DNA from 2 places in the Sphaerisporangium rubeum genome. Region 2 is predicted to be linked to the other one. Evidence: riboswitches for the same ligand, from Rfam matches in the RefSeq annotation. Region 2 holds a riboswitch; the other holds the start of a gene.

Region 1 (4,346 bases), 1.9 Mb from region 2:
CCTCGACACCGCGGGCCACGACGGCACCGGTCCTCGTTCCCTGGACTCCGCGCAGCCCGAGGTGCGGCTCGGCCGCGCCGAGCTGTGCGAGGCGGCGGGGCTCGACGACGAGACCCTGTCGGAGCTGGAGGACTACGGCCTGGTGACCCCCATGGCCCGGCGGTACGACGCCGAGGCGCTCGCCGTGGCCCGGGCCTGCGGCGCTCTGGCGGCCTACGGGCTGCACCCCCGCCACCTTCGCGTCCTGCGGGCCGCCGCCGAGCGCGAGGCCGGCCTCGTGGAGCAGGCCGTGGCGCCGCTGCTGCGCCGGCGTGCTCCCGGCGCCGCCGGGCAGGCCGAGCAGACCGCGCATGAGTTGTCCGGATTGCTGCTCGACCTGCACTCGGCTCTCGTGAAGGACGCCCTGCGCGGCATTCTGGGTCGTTGACCGAGGCACCCGGACATTTCGGGGTGCGGGGATGTTACGTTGAGGTTTGCGGCGATGGTCACGCCGCGAGCCGAGAGCCGCGAGGGAGCAGGCCCGAAGCGGGCCGGCGACCACTGAGACGGAGTCGCCTGTGTTGCAGATGGAGGTCGTGGGGGTCCGGGTGGAGATGCCCTCCAATCAGCCCATCGTCTTGCTCAAGGAGGCGAAGGGCGAGCGGTATCTGCCGATCTGGATAGGGATGACCGAGGCCACGGCCATCGCTCTGGCACAGGCCGAGGAGCCGCCGCCGAGGCCGCTCACGCATGACCTGTTCAAGGACGTGATCGAGGCGCTCGGGGTCCGGCTGCAGACGGTCAACATCGTCGCGTTGCGTGACGGCATCTTCTTCGCCGACCTGGTGTTCTCCAACGGCGTGGAGGTGAGCGCGCGGCCGTCCGACTCGATCGCGCTGGCCCTGCGGACCGGGGCCGGCATCTTCGCGAGCGAGGACGTCGTCCGCGAGGCAGGTGTGATCATCCCGGACGACCAGGAGGACGAGGTCGAGAAGTTCCGCGAGTTCCTGGACAACATCACGCCTGAGGACTTCGGGCGTGCCGGTTGACCATGTCGGGCTATTTACGCTTCACGACGCGCCGAGCGGGATCGTTGACTGAGCATGCCGCCGGTCCTACGGTGCAAGTGAACCCACGGTTGTAATTCACGAACCCCCAGATCAGACCGTGGGATGAGAGAAAGCCGGAGGTCCGCAGTGGCGGTCAGCAGCGGCGAGGGCAAGTCGGCCGGCCAGCGCGATCGGGCTCAGCGTCAGTCGGCACGTGAGCGCGCGGGCGAGCAGGGCCTGCTGTTCGGCGAGCGGCCCGGGTCGCTCCCCGCCGACGTGGGATACCGCGGCCCGACGGCGTGCTCGGCGGCCGGCATCACCTACCGGCAGCTGGACTACTGGGCACGCACCCAGCTCGTCGAGCCGTCGGTGCGGGCCGCGCACGGCTCGGGCTCACAGCGGCTGTACAGCTTCCGCGACATCCTGGTCCTCAAGGTCGTCAAGCGCCTCCTGGACACCGGGGTGTCCCTGCAGCAGATACGCACCGCCGTCCAGCACCTGCGCCAGCGCGGTGTGGACGACCTGGCGCAGATCACCCTCATGAGCGACGGGGTCAGCGTCTACGAGTGCACCTCGGCCGACGAGGTGATCGACCTGCTGGAAGGCGGCCAGGGCGTGTTCGGTATCGCTCTCGGCGGCGTCTGGCGCGAGGTGGAGGGCACCCTGGCCGAGCTGCCCGGGGAGCGTGCGGAACCGGCTGATCGTGACCCTTTCGCCGAGCACCCCGGTGACGAGCTCGCACAGCGCAGGCGGGCCCGCCGCACCGGCTGAGGCCGGGTAGGGGTGCCCCCTGCCGGGGGGCGGCCGGTACCATTGGCGGTGAAGCTTTCGACCCCGCGCGGGAGAGACCCGGGTGCGGGCACGCGCCGCCACGGCGGCGCGTGCGTGTGACCCGGGCGCCGAAGGAGCAACCTCCCCGGAATCTCTCAGGCACCCTGTACCGCGCGGGCGAGGCCACTCTGGAAAGTAGGCGTGCCCGCCAGGCGTGCCTCACCGACGGTGCAAGCCCCTCCCGGGGGTGAAGCTCTCAGGTCGCGGCGAGGTCGTCGCGCTGACAGAGGGGGAGACCAGGCGCGGCCGCGCGCCTGCTCCGAGCCACGTCAGGAGAGCCTCATGACCGATCGGTCACCGCTTCGCGACCTGTCCGCACCGCCGTTCGTCACCCGGCACGTCGGCCCCTCCGACGCCGAACAGGCCCGCATGCTCCAAGCCGTCGGTTACGCCTCGGTGGCCGACCTGGTCGCCGTCGCGGTACCCGGCGCCATCCGCGCCGACAAGCCGCTCGACCTGCCGCGGGCCGCGAGCGAGACCGAGGCCGTCGCCGAGCTGCGCGACCTCGCGGGCCGTAACCGCGTGCTGACCTCCATGATCGGGCTCGGCTACCACGACACCATCACCCCGGCGGTCATCCGGCGCAACCTGCTGGAGAACCCCGGTTGGTACACCGCCTACACCCCTTACCAGCCGGAGATCTCGCAGGGTCGCCTGGAGGCGCTGCTCAACTTCCAGACCATGGTGTCCGACCTCGCCGGCCTCGACGTCGCCGGCGCCTCGCTGCTCGACGAGGCCACCGCCGCCGCCGAGGCGATGACCCTGGCCCACCGGGCCGGCCGCGGCCGAGGCGTCCGCTTCGTGGTGGACGCCGACGCGCTGCCGCAGACCAAGGCCGTGCTGGCCACCCGGGCCGAGCCGCTCGGCATCGAACTGGTCGAGGCCGACCTCGCCGCCGGCCTCCCCGAGGGAGATCTTTTCGGCGTGCTCGTGCAGTACCCCGGCGCGAGCGGCAGGCTCGCCGGCTTCCAGGCGGTCGCCGAAGCGGCCCACGAGCGCGGCGCGCTCGTCGTCGCCGCCGCCGACCTGCTGGCCCTCACCCTGCTGGAGGCCCCCGGCACCCTCGGGGCCGACATCGCGATCGGCTCCACCCAGCGTTTCGGCGTGCCGCTCGGGTTCGGCGGGCCGCACGCCGCCTACATGGCGGTGCGCGAGGGCCTGCAGCGCCAGCTCCCCGGCCGTCTCGTCGGCGTGTCCAAGGACGCCGACGGCCACCAGGCGTACCGGCTGGCCCTGCAGACCCGCGAGCAGCACATCCGCCGTGAGAAGGCCACGAGCAACATCTGCACCGCGCAGGTCCTGCTCGCCGTCATCGCCTCCATGTACGCCGTCTACCACGGCCCCGAAGGCCTGCGGCGCATCGCGCAGCGCGTGCACCGCCACGCGGCCGTCCTCGCCGCCGGGCTGCGCGCCGGCGGCGTCGAGGTCGTCCACGACGAGTTCTTCGACACCGTGCGGGCCCACGTCCCGGGCCGGGCCGGCGAGATCGTCGCCGCGGCCGTCGCGCTCGGCGTCAACCTGCGGCAGGACGGGCCCGACCACGTCGGCGTGACCTGCGACGAGACCACCACGGCCGGCCACCTGCGCGATGTGTGGGAGGCGTTCGGCTGCGCGGACGCCGTACTGGACGACCTCGACACCGCCACCGCCGACGCGCTCCCCGCCGGGCTGCTGCGCACCACCGGCTACCTCACCCACCCGGTGTTCTCCGCGCACCACTCCGAGACGTCCATGCTGCGCTACCTGCGCAGGCTCCAGGACAAGGACATCGCGCTCGACCGGTCCATGATCCCGCTCGGGTCCTGCACCATGAAGCTCAACGCGACGACCGAGATGGAGCCGATCACCTGGCCGGAGTTCGCCGGCGTCCACCCCTACGCGCCGGCCGGACAGGCCGAGGGGTACCTGCGGCTCATCGGCGACCTGGAGAGCTGGCTCGCCGAGGTCACCGGGTACGCCGCGGTGTCGCTCCAGCCGAACGCCGGCTCGCAGGGCGAGTTCGCCGGCCTGCTCGCCATCCGCGCCTACCACCGGGCCAACGGCGACGACGCGCGCGACGTCTGCCTCATCCCGTCGTCCGCGCACGGCACCAACGCCGCGAGCGCCGTGATGGCCGGCATGCGGGTCGTCGTGGTGGCCTGCGACGACCAGGGCAACGTCGACGTGCCGGACCTCACCGCCAAGATCGCCAAGCACGCGGACCGCCTCGCCGCGATCATGGTGACGTACCCCTCGACGCACGGCGTGTACGAGGAGACCATCACCGAGATCTGCGAGCTGGTCCACCAGGCCGGCGGCCAGGTCTACGTGGACGGCGCCAACCTCAACGCACTCGTGGGCCTCGCCAAGCCCGGCTGGTTCGGCGCCGACGTCTCCCACCTGAACCTCCACAAGACCTTCTGCATCCCCCACGGCGGCGGCGGCCCCGGCATCGGCCCCGTCGCGGTCCGCGAGCACCTCGCTCGGTACCTGCCGTCCCACCCGATG
Region 2 (4,346 bases):
CGGCACCGTGTCCACGTCGACCGTTTCCGGCTTCTCACCGGAGAGGCCGAGCAGCACGGCCTTGTCGCTGCCGTGGCCCTTTCCGGTGAGGCCGAGTGAGCCGTAGAGGATGACCTGGATTCTCGTGGTCTTCTCCAGCAGGCCGTCCTGGTGCAGGCCGCGTGCGAACTTGTGCGCAGCCGCCATGGGACCGCCGGTGTGTGAGCTCGACGGGCCGATGCCGATCTTGAACAGATCGAAGACGCTGATCGCCATGGTGGTGGCCCTTCTGGAGCGTGGTACGTGGTACTTCCCCGCGCGTCCGGCGACTCACCGCCGTACGCGGCGCCGGCTTCGCCGTACGTGGTTCCCGCCGTCGCGGCGCCGGCAACGACCGGCGGCTGGCGGTGGGGAACAGGTGCCGGTGGTGTGGAGTGCCGGCGTGGGTGTGGACTTGGCCTCCGACGGCGCCGGTTGTGGAGTCGGGTGGGTGGGGTGTCGGTCAGGACGTTCGGGACTTGGCCTCCGACGGCGCCGGTTGTGGAGTCGGGTGGGTGGGGTGTCGGTCAGGACGTTCGGGACTTGGCCTCCGACGGCGCCGGTCGTGGAGTCGGGTGGGTGGGGTGTCGGTCAGGACGTTCGGGAGGTGGGTGAGCAGGGGTGGGGCCTCGGCCGAAGGGGTCGGCCGAGGGTCGGGGTGTGGGTCGTCAGGAGTCTGTGGTGGTGAGGGTGGTGTATTCCTCCGGGGTGAGGAGGTCCTCGGGGTCGCCGGAGACGCGGATGCGGAAGAGCCAGCCTTCGCCGTACGGGTCGGAGTTGACCAGGGACGGGTCGTCCACCACGAATTCGTTGATCTCGACGACTTCGCCGCCTATGGGGGCGTAGATGTCGCTGACGGACTTGGTGGACTCGACCTCGCCTACGGCCTCGCCGGGCTGCAGGGTGCTGCCGGCTTCGGGGAGCTGGACGAAGACGACGTCGCCGAGGGACTCGGCGGCGTAGGCCGTGATCCCCACGGTGACGACGGGGCCGTCATCGAGGCCGGCGATCCACTCGTGCTCCTTGGTGTAGCTGAGCTCCTCGGGAATGCTGCTCACATGCACCTCCGGTAAAAGGGCAGGTCGACGAGGTCGACCGGTTCATGGCTGCCACGGATGTCGACCGCGAGGCCGCCGGACACCTCGGTGTCCACGTAGGCGATCGCGATCGGCTTGCCGAGTGACTGGGACGGCGCGCCGCTGGTGATCTCGCCGACGACGGTGCCGTCCACGCTCAGCACCACGGGGTAACCGTGGCGTGGCACTCGGCGGCCCCGCGCGACCAGGCCGGTGAGGCGCCGGCGCGGGGGGACGTCCTTGAGTGCGGCGAGCGCGGCGCGACCGACGAAGTCACCCGGCTTGCCGAACTTCACGACGCGGCCGAGACCGGCGTCGAAGGGGGTGAGGCCGGCGTTCAGCTCGTTGCCGTACAACGGCATGCCGGCCTCGAGGCGCAGGGTGTCGCGGGCCGACAGCCCGGCGGGACGCAGGCCGTGCGGCTCGCCGGCCTTGGTGAGGGCCTCCCAGAGGGGGACGGCACGCTCGGCGGCGACGAACAGCTCGAAGCCGTCCTCGCCGGTGTAGCCGGTGCGCGCGATGAACGCGTCGACCCCGGCGACGGTGCCGGGGAGGCCGGCGTAGTACTTGAGCCCGGCCAGGTCGGCGTCGGTGAGCGTCGCGAGGATCTCGGCGGCCCGTGGTCCCTGCACCGCGACCAGCGCGTACGCCTCGGAGCGGTCGTCCACCTCGGCGTCGAAGCCGGCGGACCTCGCGGTGAGCTCCTCGGCGACCTTGAGGTAGTTGGAGGCGTTGGCCACGACCATGTATTCCCCGCCGGGGAGGCGATAGACGATCAGGTCGTCCAGCACCCCGCCGTCCGGCGCGCAGATCATGGTGTACCGGGCCCGGCCGGGCTCCAGCACCGACAGGTGGCCCACCAGCGCGTGGTCGAGAGCCTGGCCGGCCTGCGGGCCCGTGACGAAGATCTCCCCCATGTGGGAGAGGTCGAACAGGCCGGCGGCCTGGCGGACCGCGTTGTGCTCGGCCGACTCGCTGCCGTACCGCAGCGGCATCAGCCAGCCGGCGAAGTCGGTGAGCGTCGCACCGAGACTCTCGTGTACTTCGCGGAGCGGCGTGGGTTTGGACATGTCTCACACCTCAGGCAGGGTCGGATGTCAGCATCCTCCCCCTCTGTCATCGGTGCCTGAGAGTTTCGCCCGAGTTTTACCGGACTTTCACCTTCGGCGAGGCTCGTCGAGGACGAGCCTTCTTTCCAGAGGCCACCTGACCCGCGCGGTCCTTTGCCTTGTGAGGTTCGTGGGAGGACTTGCTCCTTCAGGGGTCCTGACCGGATGCCAGGACGCTCTCCCGCACGGGGTCGCCGGTGTTCCGGCCCACCCTACCAACGGGAGGCAGGCGCGGCGGAGGCCACCAAGGCGGAGAACAGGGGGCTGTCGGCGGAGGTCTCGGGGTGCCACTGCACGCCGAGCGCGAACGGGTGTCCCGCGAGCTCGACCGCCTCGACGGTGCCGTCCTCGGCGACGGCGGACACCGTCAGCCCGTCGCCGAGCCGGTCCACCGCCTGGTGGTGGTAGTGCGCGGCGTCGGCCGGCCCGGCGCCGAGCACGCCGGCCAGCTTGCTGCCTTCGGCGACCCGCACCGGCAGGTGACCGAACTCACCGGGTGCCGGCGCGTGCGCCGCGTGGCCGACGACGTCCGGCAGGTGCTGGTGCAGGGTGCCGCCGAGGTGGACGTTGAGCACCTGCAGGCCGCGGCAGATGCCGAGCAGCGGCAACCCGGCGGCGAGCGCCGCGCCGACCAGCGCGAACTCCGCCTCGTCCCGGAAGCCGCGCACGTACCCGGTCCGGTCGTGCGGCGCCGCGCCGTACCTGGCGGGGTCCAGGTCGCCGCCGCCGGCGACGATGAGCCCGTCCAGCCGCTCCACGAGCGGCGCCGGGTCCCCGCTGGGTGGCACGATCACGGGCTGGCCGCCGGCCGCCGCGACCCGCTCGACGTAGTCGTACGGCAGCAGCGCGGCCGTCATCCGCCATACGGTGAAGGCGGCGGGTTCGACGTAGCAGGTGATGCCGATGACCGGCCGGTACGTCCCCATCACAGCGGGGTGACGTACGCGCCGGAGATGCCGCCGTCCACCAGGAACTCGGCCCCGGTGATGAAGCTCGCGTCGTCGGAGGCGAGGAACGCGACCGCCGCGGCGATCTCGGACGCCTCGGCGAACCGGCCCATCGGCACGTGCACCAGCCGCCGTTGCGCACGCTCGGGGTCCTTGGCGAACAGTTCCCGCAGCAACGGCGTGTCCACCGGCCCCGGGCACAGCGCGTTCACGCGGATCCCTTCGCGTGCGAACTGCACGCCGAGTTCCCTGGTCATGGACAGCACGCCGCCTTTGGACGCGGTGTAGGAGATCTGGGACGTCGCCGACCCCATCACCGCGACGAACGACGCGGTGTTGATGATGGACCCCTTGCCCTGCCGCCGCATGTGCGGGATGGCGTGCTTGCAGCACAGGTACACGCTGGTGAGGTTGACCTCCTGCACCCGCCGCCACGCCTCGATGCCGGTGGTCAGGATGGAGTCGTCGTCCGGCGGCGAGATGCCGGCGTTGTTGAAGGCGACGTCCAGACGGCCGTACGTCTCGACGGCCGTCTCGAACATGCGGGCCACGTCCTCCTCGCTGGTGACGTCGACCCGGACGAACAGCCCGCCGACCTCGTCGGCGATCTTGGCACCTCCCTCCTCGTCGAGGTCGGCGCACACGACCTTGGCGCCTTCCTCGGCGAGCCGGCGCGCGGTGGCGAGCCCGATGCCTCCCGCCGCTCCGGTGATCACGGCGACACGGTCCTGCAGACGTTGCATATCGGCGATCTCTCCTGATCTCAGTGAGCGATGAAGACGTTCTTGGTCTCGGTGAAGGCGGCCAGCGCGTCCGGTCCGAGCTCACGGCCGAGCCCGGACTCCTTGTAGCCGCCGAACGGCGTCCAGTACCGCACCGAGGAGTGCGAGTTGACCGAGAGGTTCCCCGCCTCGACGGCCCGCGCCACCCGCAGCGCACGGCCGACGTTCTCGGTCCAGATGGATCCCGACAGTCCGTACGGCGTGTCGTTGGCGATGCGCACGGCGTGCGCCTCGTCGTCGAACGGCACCACGCCGACCACCGGACCGAAGATCTCCTCGGTGAAGGCCCGCTCGTCCAGCGCGGCGTGCGTGAGCACGGTCGGCGGGAACCAGAACCCCTTCCCCGCCGGACAGGTGCCCTGGAAACGCGGCGTGCCGGTCACGTACGACGCGACCCGGTCGCGGTGGTCGGCG

What was found. A riboswitch is a leader RNA that binds a small molecule or an ion and turns the genes downstream of it on or off. The one in region 2 is predicted to bind glycine.
Region 1: linked by a shared signal. The riboswitch ahead of gcvP (aminomethyl-transferring glycine dehydrogenase) and the one ahead of gcvT (glycine cleavage system aminomethyltransferase GcvT) in region 2 are both predicted to bind glycine.

The regions. Positions count from the first base shown of each region.
Region 1 is NZ_JACHIU010000001.1:3,960,197-3,964,542, reverse strand. It holds gene ftsR (transcriptional regulator FtsR) at 1-427, shown strand, start outside; gene BJ992_RS17105 (bifunctional nuclease domain-containing protein) at 558-1,028, shown strand; gene BJ992_RS17100 (MerR family transcriptional regulator) at 1,176-1,799, shown strand; glycine riboswitch at 1,858-1,981, shown strand; glycine riboswitch at 1,982-2,096, shown strand; gene gcvP (aminomethyl-transferring glycine dehydrogenase) at 2,142-4,346, shown strand, end outside.
Region 2 is NZ_JACHIU010000001.1:2,054,007-2,058,352, forward strand. It holds gene BJ992_RS08780 (L-serine ammonia-lyase) at 1-255, opposite strand, end outside; gene gcvH (glycine cleavage system protein GcvH) at 687-1,076, opposite strand; gene gcvT (glycine cleavage system aminomethyltransferase GcvT) at 1,073-2,164, opposite strand; glycine riboswitch at 2,198-2,300, opposite strand; glycine riboswitch at 2,301-2,397, opposite strand; gene BJ992_RS08795 (gamma-glutamyl-gamma-aminobutyrate hydrolase family protein) at 2,416-3,129, opposite strand; gene BJ992_RS08800 (3-oxoacyl-ACP reductase) at 3,129-3,893, opposite strand; gene BJ992_RS08805 (aldehyde dehydrogenase family protein) at 3,914-4,346, opposite strand, start outside.